Crateriforma spongiae: one gene and its partner. The main gene of each other region encodes a partner of the protein of the gene in region 2 in a complex. Links are inferred from orthologs where the notes say so. Each region holds a gene or a part of one and is shown on either strand. Other genes may lie near its edges. The genes, in order: carB and carA.

Region 1 (9,582 bases), on a different replicon or contig from region 2:
TCAATACCACGCAGTATACGACGACACCGAAAAGCGATCCGGTGCGAACGATGCTGGATGGTGCATCCACTGGCGACGACGGGTGACCGGTGGCCGATTCTTCGCGTTGGTACTCGCCCAGTTCGGCCAGCGCGCGTGGCGCGTCTTCGCTGCGAACGACCAGGTACCACGTCCGTTGCTGACGAACCAATTCGAACGGAATTCCGGTGGCGCCCAACACCAAGCGATATTCGGAACTGGTGGCGGAACATCGCGTTTGCGCGACGATCTCGTAACCCTCGGCCGGTTGGAACACGTGACAGCCTTTTGCAATTCGGTCCATGAATGAAAGGGTCGGACGCCATCCCCTGACATCCCCCGATCGCCGACATCAACGGCCTGGCGTCAGGCTTCTTCGTCGTTCTTGTATTGGTCCAATCGACGGTACAGGGTTCGTGCACCGATACCCAAAATCTTGGCGGCTTCTTCGCGGTTGTCGCCGGTCAGCTTCAACGTCTCCTCGATCGCCCACCGTTCGATCTGGCTGAGCGGTTGGCCGATCAAGTCACTTGGACCGCCGGAGGCGACGACGATTTCGCCGGAATCATCCTGGCCTTCGCCCATCAATTCCGGCGGCAAGTCGTCAACATCCAATGACTGATCGGTATCCAGGACCACCATGGTTTCGACGAAATTGCGCAATTGGCGTACGTTCCCGGGCCAGTCGTACGCAAAGAAACGTTTGGTCACCGCGGGAGTGAAGTGTGCGGTGGATTTGTCGTGGCGTCGCAAGAAATACTTGCGGAAGTGATCCATCAACGGAATCACGTCGTCGCGTCGGTCGCGAAGCGGGGGCAGTTCCACGGTCACGACCTTCAGCCGGAAATACAAGTCGTTGCGGAACGTTCCGGCTTCGACCATTTCCTCCAGCGGCCGGTTGGTAGCACTGACCAGACGCACGTTGACTTTGATCGGTTTATTGTCACCGACGCGGGTGATCTGACTTTCTTCCAACACCCGCAGCAGTTTGATCTGCGTGCTCATCGGCATATCGCCGACTTCGTCCAGAAACAGTGTGCCGCCGTTGGCGTACTGGAAAGCGCCTTCGCGATCGGACACCGCATCGGTGAAGGAACCTTTGACGTGGCCGAACAACTCGCTTTCGACCAACTGTTCGCTGACCGCACGTGTGTTGATGGCGACGATCCGTTTGTTCCGGCGGGGGCTGTTTTGATGAATCGCCTGGGCGATCATCTCCTTGCCGGTCCCGCTTTCGCCGGTGATCAACACGGTGGCATCGGTGGCCGCAATGCGTCGCAGACGATCGATGACCGTCTGCATCTTCTTGCTGGTATAGATGATGCCTTCGAAGCCGAAACGTTCGTCCAAACGCTGCCGCAGTTCGGTGTTTTGACGTTTCAGCCCGACCTGTTCGGCCGCCTTGGCCACGATCGCACGCAACCGGTTGGGCGTGATCGGTTTCTCTAAGAAATTGAACGCACCGATTTGCATCGCTTCGACGGCGACGGGCACGGTGGCATGGCCGGTGACCATGATGACTTCGCTGTCGGGCAGTTTTTGCCGCGCGAGCGAAAGGATCTGCATCCCGTCGACATCGTTCATCACCATGTCGGTCACGATGATGTCGTACACATCGCTTTCAATCCGCTTGGCCGCTTCCGGACCACTGGTGGCGACATCGCACTGGTACCCGACCTTTTCCAAACTGTCCGTCATCGCACGAGCGTGCGCCGCTTCGTTGTCGACGACCAACAAACGTAAATTGGACGGGTCGATCGATGGCTGATCAGATTCGGCGTCGGAGGCGTCCGTCTTCTTTGACATGTCGTCGTCAAGCAAATCGAGCGGGTAAGAAAAATCGGGTGGATCGAACCGATCAGCTTACGACAATCTGTGACGGCTTAGAACCATCGTGACGCCCCAGCGCCAGCCGACCATCGGATCAGGTCCGGGGCGTCCCGATCAGCGATTTTCCGACCTGTGGGCGCATAAAAAAACGGACCGCGATTCAAACCGCCGGCCCGTTTATTTCGCTATTGGCGCCAAAGCCAATCCTGTGCCGATTAGTAGCAGCAAGGATCGGGGCAGCACGATTTGCGAGCGGCAAACTTTGCCTTCAGCTTCGCGAACAGTCCGCAGTGCTTCTTGGGAGCCGGGCAGCAGGTCGGAGCAGGTTCGCAGCAGACGGGCTCGGGAGCGCAAACCGGGGCGGGTTCGCAGCAAACGGGCTCAGGAGCACAAACCGGTGCGGGCTCGGGGCAGCAAACCGGCTCGGGAGCGCAAACTGGCTCAGGAGCACAAACCGGTGCCGGCTCGGGGCAGCAAACGGGCTCAGGAGCGCAAACCGGCTCGGGAGCACAAACAGGAGCAGGCTCGCAGCAAACCGGCTCGGGGCAGCAAGCGTCTTTCTTGCAGAACCGTCCGAACAAACCAGCGTCGGCTTGCGGGGCTGCGACGATGCTAGCGGCGACCAACAGGGTCAAGGCCATAATCGTTCGAATCATCTGATTCACTCTCTACACAAATGAAGTAGTGGAATGCCCGCCTAGCTGGCAAGCTGGGCAAAGTTTATGGATCGCACGGACTGCGTCAACCAAGGGCAACGGGGCAGTCCGCGAACTTTTTCGCTCACGCGATTCCTTCGCATCCGAACACTACCGCAGTGGATGCGACGCTAAATTGTCGCACCCCGCAGGTCGCCGTGCCCCAGCGCACATCGAATGCCGGATCCACCGCGGTCCGCTGTGACGGTTCGCGGCGCGCATTTGCACACGCCTTAATGGCATCCAAGGAGCCGAAAAACGGCCGAATCCCGACGCAGCTGACCGGGCATCTCGGACGCTGCAGCCGTGAATTTGCCCCCGCGATTGCCCCGAACACGAAGCCTCAGACACACCGGTCGGTACAAAATTTCGCGACCGTTCCGCGAAGCGGTTTTCGAAAGAATGGCTTCATAAAATGTCCGCACGACGCCGTGCCGAGTCGCGATACCGCATGTCGCCTGTTGAAAACCTGTCGCTCCGTTGCCGCGAACGGGCGTTGCCCGCACCTGCCAAGACGAACCGATTCTGAGGTTCGCGATGTCCTAGGATGCGCCGGCGTAGCGTTTCTGCAGCGATTCGACCTGGATCGGGTTTTCCCGCATGGCTTGCATCGCGTTGATCGCCGCTTCGGCTGCGGACAACGTCGTGATGCAGGGCACCCCGTACTGAACCGCCGCGGCACGAATTCGACCTTCGTCGGTTCGCGCTCCTTTGCCGCTGGGCGTGTTGACGATCAGCTGGACGTCGTCGTTCTTCAGGAAGTCGATCAGGTTCGGATGCCCTTCGGCCAGTTTCCGGACACGCGTGCACTGCACCCCGGCTTCATCCAGCCGCTGGGCGGTGCCTTCGGTCGCCAAAATTTCAAACCCGAGTTCACCAAGCCGCCGTCCCAAGTCGACCACGGCGTGTTTGTGCCGGGCGTTCAGGCTGAGGAAGACTTTGCCCGATTCGGGCAACACATTGCCGGCGGCGATTTGGCTTTTGGCAAACGCAATGGAAAACTGGTCGCTGATCCCCATGACTTCGCCGGTCGACCGCATTTCAGGTCCCAGGACAATGTCCACACCGGCAAACTTGCGGAACGGAAACACACTTTCTTTGATCGACACATGCTTGGGCACCGGTTGGTCCAGAATGCCTTGTTCCTTCAAGCTGATTCCGTTCATGACTTTGGTCGCAATGCCGGCGACGGGAACCCCCGTGGCTTTGGCAACGAAAGGCACGGTGCGGCTGGCCCGCGGATTGACTTCCAAGATATACAAGACCGGTTGGCCGTCTTCGGTTTTGACCGCGTATTGAATGTTCATCAGCCCGACGACGTTCATCCGCTTGGCTAACCGCACGGTGGCGTCACGAATTTCCGCGATCGTTTGTTCGGTCAAACTGAACGGCGGGATACAGCACGCCGAATCGCCACTGTGCACACCGGCTTCTTCGATGTGTTCCATGATTCCCATGATCACACAATCGGTGCCATCGCCGACCGCGTCGACATCGACTTCGATGGCGTCTTCCAGGAACGAGTCGATCAGCACGGGTTGTCCGTCGGCGACGATGAAGGCCTCGGCCACATATCGTTCGAACTGTGACTGGTCATAACAGATTTCCATCGCCCGACCGCCCAGAACAAAGCTGGGACGCACCAGGGCCGGATAGCCGATGCGTTTGGCTTCGCGTTTGGCTTCGGACATGTTTCGTGCGATGCCCGAGGGCGGCTGGCGCAAGCCCAATTCTTCGATCAGTTGTTGGAACAGTTCGCGATCCTCGGCCGCCTCGATCGTATCGACGCTGGTTCCGATGATCGGAACGCCGGCGGTTTGCAGCCCGCGGGCCAGGTTCAACGGTGTTTGACCGCCGAACTGTGCGATCACTCCGTCCGGCTCGGTCGCGTCGCAGATGTTCAACACGTCTTCGATGGTCAGCGGTTCAAAGAACAGGATGTCCGACGTGTCGTAGTCGGTACTGACCGTTTCCGGATTGCTGTTGACCATGATCGCTTCATAGCCGATGTCTTTGACGGCGAAGCTGGCGTGGCAACAACAGTAATCGAACTCGATTCCTTGGCCGATCCGGTTGGGACCACCGCCCAAGATCACGATCCGTTTCTTGTCCGATTTGCCGGGCAATTCGGTTTCGGTTTCATAGGTGCTGTAATAGTACGGCGTGTAGGCTTCGAATTCCGCCGCACACGTATCGACACTCTTGAAGACCGGCCGGACACCCAGTTCCAGGCGGCGTGCGCGGACCTTGACTTCGTTCGTACCGGTCAGCTTGGCCAGCTGGCGATCGGAGAAACCGTCGCGTTTGGCGTCACGCATTTGATCCGCGGTCAACGATTCCAACGATCCAACCGTGCCCAGCCATTCTTCGCGTTCAACGATTTGGGCAATGTGGTCCAAGAACCAGCGATCGATATGAGTCAGTTTGTAGATCTCATCGATCGTCATACCGGACTTCAGCGCATAACGAATGTGGAAAATTCGTTCGGCGCCGGGGACGGTCAACTTGGCTCGAATTTCATCGTTGCTCGGTTGGTCTTCGGTTCCCCAGAGGTCGCGTCCGTCGCAGCCAAGACCGAAGGCGCCGATCTCCAGACCACGCAGCGCTTTTTGAAGTGATTCTTTGAACGTCCGACCGATCGCCATCGTTTCGCCGACGCTTTTCATTTGCGTGGTCAGCGTGGCATCGGCGTCGGGAAATTTTTCGAACGCGAAACGCGGGATCTTCGTCACCACATAGTCGATCGTCGGTTCGAAACATGCTTTCGTTTTCTGGGTGATGTCGTTGGGGATTTCCCACAAGCGATAACCCACGGCAAGCTTGGCGGCAATCTTTGCGATCGGAAACCCCGTCGCTTTACTGGCCAGGGCACTGGACCGGCTGACCCGCGGGTTCATTTCAATGACGATCATCCGGCCGGTTTTCGGATTGATCGCGAACTGGACGTTACTGCCGCCCGTTTCGACGCCGATTTCACGCATCACCGCCAAGCTGGCGTCGCGCATCCGTTGGTATTCTTTGTCGGTCAGTGTTTGGGCCGGGGCGACGGTGATCGAATCACCGGTGTGGACGCCCATCGGGTCAAAGTTTTCGATACTGCAGATGATGACCACGTTGTCGTCCATGTCTCGGACGACTTCCATCTCGTATTCCTTCCAACCGATGATGGACTCTTCGATCAAGACCTCCGTCACCGGCGACTGGTCCAAACCGTTGCGGACCAGAGCGTCAAAATCGTCTTTGTTGTAGGCAATTGCCGAACCGCTGCCGCCCATCGTGAAGCTGGGCCGGACGACTGCGGGAAGCCCGACTTGTTCCATCGCCGCACGGGCCTCTTCCAAGGTGTGCACGGTGAAACCTTTGCAGACGTCCAAGCCGATCTTTTCCATCGCGGCCTTGAACTTGTCCCGCGCCTCGGCCTTGTCGATCACGTCGGCCCGAGCGCCGATCATTTCCACGCCGTACTTTTCCAGCACACCGTTGGCTTCCAGATCCATCGCCACGTTCAAACCGGTCTGACCGCCCAGTGTGGGCAGTAGAGCGTCGGGACGTTCCTTGGCGATGACCTTTTCCAAAACCTGCCAAGTCAACGGTTCGATATAGGTCGAATCCGCGGTGGCGGGGTCGGTCATGATGGTCGCGGGGTTACTGTTGACCAGAACCACCTCGTAACCCTCTTCGCGTAGGGCTTTACAGGCCTGGGTCCCGGAATAATCGAATTCGCAAGCCTGTCCAATGACAATGGGCCCGCTACCGATCAACAGAATTTTCTTGATGTCGTCGCGACGTGGCACAGAACACCTAAAATCAAAGCGAGAGATTGGTCGTGAAGACCAGCGGTATGCAAAATTCCGGGCAGGATATCACGCTACCCTATCCATTGCGTAGGGTGCGGACCGCGAACTGGCCGTCGACGGGCCGTTTCGCTCCGTTAGCCGTCTCTTGTCCGGGGCATCCCACCGGTTCGCCCCCGATTGCGCTGCTTTGGCCGAATTGACCGCTTGGGATCGAATCGTCCGGCTCGCCCCGATTGAACGAACAGCCATCAAATCGGCCGATAACCGACCGCAAACACCGGCGATTGCCTCCGACGCAGATCCATCGCGACGATATCGATCAACGTTGCCCAGCGGGCCCGCCGGGCAAAGCTGCCCCCCGTTCCACCCCGAGATTCCTGCCATGATCCAGATTCCCGCCACGTTTCTCCGAATCTCCGTCGCGACGCTGGCCGCTTTGAGCTGCCTTTGCGTGGGCCAAGCCGGGGCGGCCCAGCGGCCGTCCGACCGACCCAACATCTTGGTGATCTATCTGGACGATTTCGGTTGGCGAGACTGTGGATTCATGGGCAGCGATTTTTTCGAAACCCCGAACTTGGACCGGCTGGCCGAACAGGGCACCGTCTTCACCGACGCGTACGCGGGTGCGGCCAACTGTGCACCGTCTCGCGCCTGCTTGATGTCGGGCCAGTACACGCCACGTCACGAAATCTTCAACGTGGGAACCGGCCCGCGTGGTAAAGCCCAGCACCGACGATTGCTGCACGTCCCGGGCACCGACACGTTGCGCCCGTCCATCACGACATGGCCACAGCGTCTGCATGCGGCAGGCTACAAAACCGCATTGATGGGCAAGTGGCACCTGAGCGATGATCCGACCCAATATGGATTCGACATCAACGTCGGCGGTTCCCACTCGGGCAGCCCGCCAAAGGGATACTATCCGCCGCACCCGAACGCCCCCGGACTAGACGATGCACCGGAGGACGAGTACCTGACGGATCGATTGAGCGACGAAGCGGTCAAGTTCATCCGTCGCTCGGCCGATCAGACGTGGATGCTGTACCTGACGCACTTTGCCGTTCACACTCCGCTGATTGCCAAACGTGAACTGGTTGCCAAGTATGAATCGAAGCCAGCGGGTGAATTGCACCAACATGTTGCCATGGCGACGATGATCGAAGCGGTTGATCAAGGGATCGGTCGAATCATGCGCACGATCAACGAGCTCGATTTGGACCAAAACACGGTTGTCTTGTTTTCGTCGGACAACGGCGGATATGGTCCGGCCACCGACATGCATCCGCTGAAAGGATACAAAGGCACGTATTACGAAGGCGGAATCCGTGTGCCCATGTTCGTCCGCTGGCCGGGACAGGTGACGGCCGGACGACGCATCGACACACCGGTTTCCCAACTGGATTGGTACCCCACGATTCTGGACATTGCCGGACTGGAACGATCGGATGACCAATCGTTGGATGGTGTCAGTTTGTGGCCGATGCTGACCGAGCCAAGTCAAACGTTGGCCAGTCGAGCGTTGTTCTGGCATTTCCCGGCTTACCTTCAAGGCTATTCCAACGTCGACGAACAACGTGACCCGCTGTTTCGAACTCGACCGTGCGGGATCATCCGCCAGGGCGATTGGAAACTGCACGAGTACTTTGAATCCGGAGACTTGGAACTTTACAACTTGAAGGACGATATCGGGGAAACCAAGAACTTGGCGGATTCGATGCCCGACAAGGCTGCCCAATTGCACCAAGCCATGATCCGCTGGCGCGAACGAACCGATGCACCGGTGCCTTCGACGGCAAATCCAAAGTTTGACGCCGAGGCCGAAGCAAAGGCGATGGCCGACGTGCAGCGAAAAGCCGCGAAAAACAAACGCAACCGCTAGGCGGGAACCGCCACGGCATTCTGGCTGACTTGCTGATAAATCAAGTACGCCATGTAGGCCGCATAGACCAGCAACAAAAACAGGCCTTCCAACCGCGACACGCGTTTGGACGTCGCGAATAAAGGCCAAATCAAAACACAGCTGCCGATCATCATCGGCAGGTCGCTGGCGAATAGCTTTTCGGCGACCGGAATTCCAGCCGGTGCGACCACGGCGGTCACGCCCAACACGGCCAGGATGTTCAACGTCGTGCTGCCCACCGCGTTGCCAATGGCGATGCTGCGTTGGCCTTTCAAACTGGCCATGACACTGGTAACCAATTCTGGCAGCGACGTACCGACCGAAACAATCGTCAAACCGATCAATGCTTCCGACATTCCGAACCGCTGAGCGATCGCGACGCTGGCATCAACAAACAGGCGGCAACCGACGACCAAAAGTGTGATGCCGACCGCCAAGATGAACAGGTTCTTGATCACCCGCCAAACCAGGGGCGACGACGGATCATCCACCGGGGCGGCGGCATCGGAATCGTCGGAATCGGTCTGTGACGTGTCCCGAGCCGCATCCGATTCGAACTGGCGTCGGCCCAGTCGAAAGGAAACGGTGAAATAAACGAACAGAAAAATCAGAAACACGCACCCATCGATGCGTGACAGGTTCAAGTTGTCGCTGAGCAGGTACATCAATACGGCCGCGGCGATCATCACAGGCAAATCGAATTTCACGACTTGGCTGCGTACTTCCAGCGGAACGAATGCGGCCGACAGCCCGACGATCATCAACAGGTTGAACAGGTTGCTGCCGATGACATTGCCGACCGTGATATCGGCCTGACCTTGCAGAGCGGTCAGCACCGAAACGGCCAGCTCCGGCGCACTGGTCCCAAAAGACACGACCGTTAATCCGACAAAAAGCGGTGAAAGACGCGCGGCGAACGCCAACTGCGACGCACCACGAACGACCAGTTCCCCGCCCAGGACCAATAAAACGCCACCGGCAAGCAGTGCAAGAATCGTCAGGAACATGCTTGTCGGCTCGATGTCGCAGGTCAGATCAATGAAAACCGAAGTCGAACGTGGCGTCGGTCGCGACTGTTGTATCGGCACGTCCCTGGCCGGATCAACATCGCCCCAAGCCCCACTAAACCACCGGATGATCGCACAGATAATCGCTCAAGGGGTCTGGGCATCATCGAGATTGTCCCGCCGCAGCCGATCAAACGTATAGATCCCGCTGTTGTGACCATCACTGAATGCGATGTTGTAGGCGTAGGTCCCGACCGGTTGCATCGCCACAATGGTCAACGGCCGCGCCTCCGCGGCACTCAGTACGGGCAGGGCGATCGGCCCAGTAGCGGACG
Region 2 (8,716 bases):
CGACGCTGGATCAATACGGGGCGCGGCCCGGTGAATCCAGCTTGGCCAACAATTGCCTGCTGGCACGACGGTTGGTGGAATCCGGCGTCCGCTTTGTGCAGTTGTTCGACTGGGGCTGGGACTTCCACGGCACCGGTGAAGCGACGGGGCTGACCAAAGGATTGACCGAAAAATGTGCCACGATGGATCGGCCGGTCGCCGCGTTGATCCAAGATCTGAAACAACGTGGCTTGCTGGATGAAACGTTGGTGATCTGGGGCGGCGAATTCGGCAGGACTCCGTTCCGCGAAGGCCGAACATCCGGCAGCAAGATTCTGGGTCGCGATCACTACCCCGATGCGTTCACCATGTGGATGGCCGGCGGCGGTGTCAAAGGCGGTTTCGAATACGGCCAGTCGGACGAACTGGGATTTGGCGTCACCGAACATCCCGTGCACGTTCATGATTTCCAGGCGACCGTGCTGCACCTACTGGGCATCGATCACGAACGATTGACCTATCGGTTCCAAGGGCGTGATTTTCGCTTGACTGATGTTCACGGCAACGTGGTGACGCCGGTCCTGGCCTGAGACGCATCCGCGCCTGCCCAAGTAATCGTCTTCGCCCGGCTTGCCGGATCGGTCATAATGTGCCGGCCCGTTCGTTGCCGGTTCCTTGCGCAGACGACATGTCGATGTGACTTGTCCCGATCCGCCGCGAACGCTTAGCCAATACCGATCGAACACTACTTCCCTTTTGGGTGACTTCATGCCAACGCGATCCGGCCACCAGCGAAGCGACTTTCCGAACGTCCCAATCCCCTCAGCGACCACGATGATGTTTCGTGACGTCCGAGCTTGCCTGATGGTGACGTTGTTGGGTGGGCTGGTTTGTGTTGCCGCCCCGGCGGTGGCTCAAGAAGCGGGAACTCAGGACGACACCGGCGCGCAGGCCAACGACAGCGGGCAAGCCGATGACGGTGCGATCCAAATCGATCCCCTGCCGTCGCTGGACACCGCCCAAGATCCGGGCCAAGCCGATTTGGATGAAGCCGTTTCCAAACGGATCGACGCCAAAACGGCCGCTGAACTGGAATCCGTCGCCGCATTGTTGGAATCGGCGTTGTCCAAGGGCCTGGGCGATGAAAACAGCCGCTTTGCCAAGCAAATGCTGGGCAGCGTTCAGCTGCAACTGGGCCAAGGACTGTTCGGAGCCATGATGCGAGGCGCCGGCGGGAACGCGGCGGCGGTTCGTTTGGAAGCCCTCGAGCTTTTGAAGAAGGCAGTCGAAAACGATGACCAACTTGCCGACGCTCACGTCTTGATCGCCCAGTTAAATTCCCCCGCGGTGTTCCCCGACGCCGACGGCGCGCTGGCGGTCCGGTCGATCACCAAGGCGATCAAGCTGTACGAAGACGACCCCAAGAAACAAAGCACCATGTTGGCGATGCGTGCGGGTCTGCGTGATGATCCGGAGAAGCAGATCAGGGACTTGAACCGAGCCTTGAAGCTGGACCCGAAGAACACCAAAGCATTTCAAGCCAGAATCGTGCTGCGACTGGGTGATGGCCAAATCGACAAAGCCGTTGCCGACGTCCGTGAAATCTTGGACGACCAGCCGATGAACTTGGCGATCGTCGCGGCGGCCGTCGAACAATTGATGGATGCCGATCGCGATGACGAGGCGGTCGAACTGCTGACCGAAGCGATCGAAAAGCAGGCTTCGGACAACGACATTTTGGAACGTCTGTATCGAATCCGTTCACGAGTCCACACCAAACGACTGGATCAAGAATCAGCGATCGCCGACTTGAACAAATCGATTGAACTGCGTCCGGGCGACCCGCGCAAGCTGATCGAATTGGCCCAGCGTTGCTTGGAGAACGAAGATGTCACGGCGGCCAAGGGTTACGTGCAAGACGCGATCAACCTGAACCCGCGGGTGGCCGACTTGCCCGAAACGATCTTGGTCCAGTTCTTGATCGCATCCCAAGAGAAACGAATTCCCGATGCCATCAACGAAGTCAAAAAACTGATTGAATTCCAGAAAGACGATCCGCAACGCCAAGCGTTCTGGCAGGAACAATTGGGCCAGCTTTACATGGTGGACGACCGCCCGCGTCAGGCAATCGATGTCTTCGAACAGATTTTGGAAATCCAACCTGAAAACACCAACGCCCTGCGATCGCGCGGCGACGCGTTGCTGGCGATCGGCGAACATCAAACGGCGATCCGAGACTACGAAGACGCTTTGAAAATCTTGCAGACTTCGGACACCGGACCGGCCGAAAAGCTGAAGTCGACCGATATGGTGGCCCCGGATTACGCCGGCTTGATGAACAACTTGGCGTGGGTCCTGGCGACCAGCCCCAAAGACGATGTTCGTGATGGCCAGCGAGCCTTGGAATTGGCACGCCAAGCGGCACGACTGACGGATTACCAAAAGCCCCACATCCTGAGCACGCTGGCGGCCGCCCATGCCGAATCGGGAGACATCCCCAAGGCGATCGAATACAGCCAAGCCGCCGTCGACTTGGGGGCCGCCCAAGAAAACGACCAGCTGGAACAATTGCAGGAAGAATTGGATTCCTATCGCGCGGGCGACCCATGGCGTGAAAAACAGGAAACAGAAGAAAACGAAAAACCGATTCTGAGCGCCGAAGACCTGATCGACATTTAACGGCCGGATCAGCCTAACGGCGAACCATCGGCCGCTAGAGCGGTTCGCCGTGGGTCACCGGATCGGGCGCGAACGTTTTTGCCACATTCGCGTCCCAACCACCGGCCGCGATCCTTCGATAAATCGCGATTGTCTGTTAGAACGTGATATCAGTACGCGCCGGGCCACGGTGTGATACGAGACCGTGGCCGCGTCTGAACAAAATCGAGAGATCCCACGCGAGAGCTATTGCATGCCGATCACCGCCAAACTGGCCTTGGAAGACGGTTCCGTGTTCCCCGGCCAAGCCTTCGGAGCCGAAGGCGAAGTCACCGGTGAAGTCGTTTTCAACACCGCAATGACGGGGTATCAGGAAATCCTGACCGACCCCAGCTATGCCGGCCAGATCGTCACAATGACGTATCCGGAAATCGGCAACTACGGCACCAACACGGTCGACATCGAACATCATCGTCCGTCGTTGTCGGGATTCGTCATTCGATCCGAAAGCCGAATCCACAGCAATTATCGCAGCGAAGCGGCGCTGTCGGACTTCTTGAAACAGAACAACATCATCGGCATCAGCGGGATCGATACCCGCGCGTTGGTTCGTCGCATTCGCATCGAAGGTGCCATGCGAGGCGTTCTGTCGACCACCGATTTGGACGACGCCAGCTTGGTCGCCAAAGCCAAGGCCAGCGAAAGCTTGGTCGGCCGTGACCTGGCCAAGACCGTGATGCCCGCACAGGGGGTCCAGTGGGACGACCAGTTGCACGAATGGATCACCGTCGATGAAGCCGGCCAGCAACCATCGGGCGACCAGCCGCACGTGGTCTGCATGGACTTTGGCATGAAGTGGAACATCCCGCGGCACCTGCGTTCGCGTGGCAACCGCGTGACCATCGTCCGTGGTGATGTGTCAGCCGATGAGATTTTGGCACTCAAGCCGGACGGGCTGTTCATTTCCAACGGGCCGGGCGATCCGGAACCGCTGTCGTATGCGAAACAAACGATTTCGGAATTGGTCGACAAGATGCCGGTGTTCGGCATTTGCTTGGGGCACCAATTGCTTTCGCTGGCTTGTGGCGCCCAAACCTACAAGCTGAAATTCGGACACCGTGGTGTGAACCAACCGGTGCTGGATTTGACGACCGGCAAAGTCGAGATCACGACACAAAACCACGGCTTTGCGGTGGACGAAAAATCGTTGCCGGATTGCCTGGAAATCACTCACCGGCATTTGAACGATGACACCGTTGCCGGCGTTCGACACAAGACGTTGCCGGCGTTCAGTGTGCAATATCACCCCGAGGCATCGTCGGGTCCGCACGACAGTCACTATCTGTTCGAACGATTTCAATCCAGCCTCAGCGGGTCGCCGGCTTGACCCTGCTCTGGTGATCCTCCACCAGCGGTCGTCCCACGTTGTTGCGGTGCCGACCGCGGAGTCTATCTGAATGAGCATCCTGGTCCTGGTGCCCACGTCGGCGGAATACCGGATGGTCGATTGGCCGGCCATCCGCAAATCAGCAGGAGGTGATTTCACCACCGCCATCTGTGGTTTCGGCTTGGCCGCCGCGGGCATCGGCGCCATGCGACTGTTGGCCGAACAAACGCCTGACCATGTCTTTCTGGTCGGTCTGGCCGGCGGATTCGTCACAGAACCTGATGCCGACCCTCCGGCAATCAAGGTCGGTGATGCGGTCGTTTTTCATCGCGTGACCTGTCACGGCATCGGTGCGGGTGTCGACATGGCCGCGGCCCCCGATCAATTCTTGTCAGCAGATCAGATGGGATGGCCGCATCTGGAAATGGATGGCTCGGCCGTCACCGACCGACTGGATTTGGTCGTGCCCGATGCGGACGCCCGAGCGATGGGCCGACAGAAAACACTGCTGTCGGTAACCGCAGCATCGTCATCCCCGGACCACGCCCGGTGGCGGCGGAACACTTACCCGGATGCCGTCGCCGAAGACATGGAAGGCTTCGCCGTCGCGGTCGCTTGTCGGGTCAGCCAAGTTCCACTGACAATCGTGCGTGGCATCAGCAATCCGGTCGGAAACCGCGACACTCGAACGTGGCAGACCGCACCCGCGATGCACGTGGCGGCCCATCGTGTTGCCGAGTTGATCGCGGGTCTAGAATCAAACGTCTGAATCGGCCGCACGTCCTTCGCGGCAAAGCCGGGTCAGCCGCTTCAAACCGTCTCAGGCGGCTCTTTGTGACTCTTGCCGCACACACATCACGCACACGCAAACCGTTCCAAACAACATGGGCCACCGTATCCACATCGGCATTTCGACGTGTCCGAACGACACGTTCGCATTCGACGCGTTGATGCGGAACTTGGTGGACACCCGAGGCTTGGATTTCCATTTTGAACTGCTAGACATCCAACAACTGAACGACGCTTTGCGGGCGGGACGCTTTGATGTCGCCAAAACCAGCTTTCATGCCGCTTTGTTGTTGGCGGATCAATTGCGTGTCTTGCCATCCGGTTCGGCGTTGGGATTTGGCGTCGGCCCGCTGTTGTTGGCAGCGCGGGACGGTGCCGTTCCCCGCAATGCATCACAGCGGACACTGTGCCCGGGAAGCGATACCACCGCGACGCTGTTGATGCGGATTTTTTATCCGTCGACGACACAGATCGACCATGTGGTCTTTTCCCAAATCATGCCAGACCTGAAGTCAGGGAAAGCGGATTTCGGCGTCTGCATCCACGAGGGTCGATTCACTTGGCAGAACGAAGGGCTGCACCTGGTGGAAGACCTGGGTCAACGCTGGGAAGGCGAAACGAAGTGCCCGTTGCCTCTGGGCGGATTGGTGGCCAGGCGGTCGCTGGACGACGAAGTGACGGGGCGGATCCAAGAGTGCATTGCCGATTCCATCCGTTGGGGGCTTACCCATCGCGACGAAACGCTGCCGACCATGCGTCGCTATGCCCAGGAATTCGATGATGCGGTCTTGATGCAGCACGTCGATTTGTACGTCAACGACTGGACGGTGGACTTGGGGACGGTCGGTCGCCAAGCCCTGGCCACCCTTTCGACCTTGGCTCGCCGATCCGGTATCGTTGGCGACGACGCCCCACCGATCGAAGTGTTCGAATCCACCGACACTCGCCCGATGCTGCCCGCAAAAGACTAGCCTTGTGGGAATCCTTTGATCGGGAAAATTCGATCGATCGTCATCGCCATTTATCATCTGCGCCACCAACACACGAACCTGCCGCCATGAACACAACCGCCTCGGTCCCGTCCGGCAAGACCGGCCTTGGTGTGTGGCACATGCGTTTGGCATCGCTGTGGTATCGCGGCCGTGTTTCGATCGCTTTGGCGTTGGGTGTGGCCATCGCAACGGCGGTCATCGTGGGTGCTTTGCTGGTCGGCGATTCGATGCGTGGCAGTTTGCGTGCGTTAACGCTGCAGCGACTGGGTTCGATCGACACCATCGTGTCGCCGGGTCACTTTTTTACCGCCGATGAAATCGTGGATTCGTCGATCGGCGCCCAAGCAGTCTTTCTGTTCCCGGCGGGCGTCGCTGAATCGCAACCGTCCGACGATGAACCGGCACGCCGCAGCGGATCCGTTCAAATCCTTGGCATCACGCCATCTTTTTGGAAGCTAGGCGAACCATCTGATGCACCGGAGACCAATCCCGACGATCAGTCCGTTGTGTTGAACCGTGCCTGCGCCGATGAACTCGGGGTCGGTGTGGGCGATCAAATCACGATTCGGCTGCCCATCGAAAGTGCCGTCCCCGCCGACAGCCCGCTGGGCCGGCGCGAATCCGAAACCGAGGGACTGCCACGCATGACGGTTGCCGCGATCGTCGACAACCGCGGGCTGGGCCGTTTTTCTTTGTCGGCCAGCCAGTCCACGCCGCTGTGTGCCTACCTGAAACGTGAATTGATCGCGGACGTTCTTGACCGACCGGGCGCCGCAAATCTGCTTTTGTCACCCGAACCTCTGACGCGGGACGATTTGAGTTTGGATCTGGGTGACCTCGGGCTGAAGCTTTCACGCGTCACCGCGATTCAGCCTCAAAACGCCGAACCGGATGCGGAACCTGTTTTTCAATACGATTCGCTGACCAGCGAGCAGTTGTTGATCGATGACGTGATCGTCAACGCCGTCACCGATGCTATCCCCGGCGCGGCAACGCCGGTGATGACCTATCTGGCCAATGCGATTGAAAAGCTGGATGACGCAGGCAATGTCGTCGCGTCGGTTCCGTACAGCATCATCACGGCGATTGATTCGACGGAATCACTGCCGCTGGATTACGAAAGCGAAACGAGCCCGACCGCATCGGCGCCGGAAAACAGCGACACGGCGACGGATTCACGACCGTCGCCGATTGTCATCAATGATTGGGCCGCCGACCGACTGAACGCGAAGGTCGGAGATCGTTTGCGGATCGCCTACTACGAACCGGAGGTCGATCGCGGCCGTGAAGTGGAGCGTTATTTTCCGGCGGTGGTGACACAGATCGTCCCGATCACGCGTCCGTCCCGACCTTACCGCCGCAATCGTGACGCGGTGTATGACGATCCACCGACGGTGTACAACGACCCGGACCTGACGCCGACGGTCCCAGGCGTGACCGACCAAGAATCGATCAGCGATTGGGATTTGCCATTCGAACTGGAACGAAAGATTGAACCGGAGGACGACACCTACTGGAACGAGCACCGATTGACCCCCAAGGCGTTTATCCCGTTGAAGGTCGGTCGACGTTACTTCGCCAGCCGATTCGGTAAGACCACCAGCCTGCGAATCGCGCCCGACCCGCCGCTAAGTGAACCGGAATTGAAATCCCGCATTGATGCGGCCGTCCTGAAAGTCGCCGACCAGGTCGGATGGCGGCCGATTCCGATCCGCAGCGAACAGTTGAGTGCATCTCGCGGCACGACACCGTTTGACGCGTTGTTTCTGTCGCTCAGTTTTTTCGTCATCGCCGCCGCATTGATGTTGATCGCGATGTTGTTCCGCTTGGGCCTGGGCGAACGCTTGAAAGAATTGGGAACTCTGTTGGCCGTCGGTTGGCAGCAACCCCAAGTCTCTCGTCTGATCTTGGGCGAAGGCTTGCTGGTCGCAGCGATGGGCGTGCTGATCGGAATCGCGGGCGGCTTCGCCTACGCCTGGCTGGTCCTTTGGGGGCTGCGCACGGCATGGGTGGGCGCGGTGACGGTTCCGTTTCTGCGATTCGATTGGACACCGACCAGCCTTGCCATCGGCGGGATATCCGGCTTCGCCGTCTCCGCTGCAACGCTTTGGTTGTCGGTCCGCAGCCTGAGCCGAATCCCGGCGACCGATCTGCTTGGTGGGCGGGACCAGGCGTCCGATTTGCTTCACGCCGATGCGTCGTCTTCCACCAAACGCTGGATCCGCTACCTGGTCATCGGTTGTGTCTTGGCGGCGATCGCGGCATCGATTGGAGGCGTGACCGCCGGCGGGACCGCGGCGGCCGGTGGCTTTGTTGGTGCGGGGATGCTGTTGCTGTTGGCCGCACTGGCCGCGGTCTATTCGCATTTCCGCTTTTCGTCCGCCGGCGAAAGTTCATCAGCCGCGGCAGGCGTCACGTCGGGGCCCGGCGGCCTGACCGCCTTGGCCACCCGCAGCGTCGGCCGAAACCCGCTACGCAGCACATTGACGATCGGCTTGATGGCGACGGCGACGTTTTTGATCATCGCCATGTCAGCCTTTCAGTTGCGACCGACCGACGAGGGCACCGGCGGCTTTGATCTGATCGGGACATCCGCCCAGCCGCTGTACCGCGACATCAACCTGGTAGAAGTTCGACAGAACTGGTTCGGGCAAGACATCGACCGATTGGCCGATGTCGACATCGTGGCGATGCGTCAACGTCGCGGACAGGATGCCAGTTGCAACAACCTGTACCAGGCCACTCAACCCACGATTTTGGGATTGCCCGAAGATTTCGGAACCACGGTCGTCGGAGGAGCACCCGAAGGCTCCGGTGCAAGCACTCGCTTTGCCTGGGCCGGTCACGACGAAGTGGCAGGTGACGCCAGCCCGTGGACGCTGCTAAACGAAGTGGCAAGTGGCACGGAGGA

Evidence for each region.
Region 1: the proteins of carA (region 2) and carB are in contact, whole or in part, in a solved structure (PDB 1KEE), measured with the Escherichia coli proteins. The link is inferred for Crateriforma spongiae from one-to-one orthologs.

The regions. Positions count from the first base shown.
Region 1 is NZ_JAAXMS010000008.1:18,185-27,766, forward strand. Bases 2,886-6,690 are described here. They hold carB (carbamoyl-phosphate synthase large subunit), read right to left. Parts: upstream 6,338-6,690; coding sequence 3,086-6,337; downstream 2,886-3,085. In the rest of the region: HFP54_RS19910 (rhomboid family intramembrane serine protease), read right to left, coding at 1-322; HFP54_RS19915 (sigma-54-dependent transcriptional regulator), read right to left, coding at 385-1,824; HFP54_RS19925 (sulfatase), read left to right, coding at 6,723-8,219; HFP54_RS19930 (calcium/sodium antiporter), read right to left, coding at 8,216-9,247; HFP54_RS19935 (DUF971 domain-containing protein), read right to left, coding at 9,395-9,582. UniProt on the Escherichia coli protein: Large subunit of the glutamine-dependent carbamoyl phosphate synthetase (CPSase).
Region 2 is NZ_JAAXMS010000003.1:175,722-184,437, reverse strand. What follows is about bases 2,019-4,957. They hold carA (glutamine-hydrolyzing carbamoyl-phosphate synthase small subunit), read left to right. Parts: upstream 2,019-2,890; coding sequence 2,891-4,024; downstream 4,025-4,957. Other genes in these bases: HFP54_RS08755 (1,4-dihydroxy-6-naphtoate synthase), read left to right, coding at 4,909-4,957; mqnB (futalosine hydrolase), read left to right, coding at 4,095-4,793; HFP54_RS08770 (tetratricopeptide repeat protein), read left to right, coding at 2,019-2,658. In the rest of the region: HFP54_RS08775 (DUF1501 domain-containing protein), read left to right, coding at 1-569; more of HFP54_RS08770, read left to right, coding at 814-2,018; more of HFP54_RS08755, read left to right, coding at 4,958-5,784; HFP54_RS08750 (ABC transporter permease), read left to right, coding at 5,871-8,716. UniProt on the Escherichia coli protein: Small subunit of the glutamine-dependent carbamoyl phosphate synthetase (CPSase).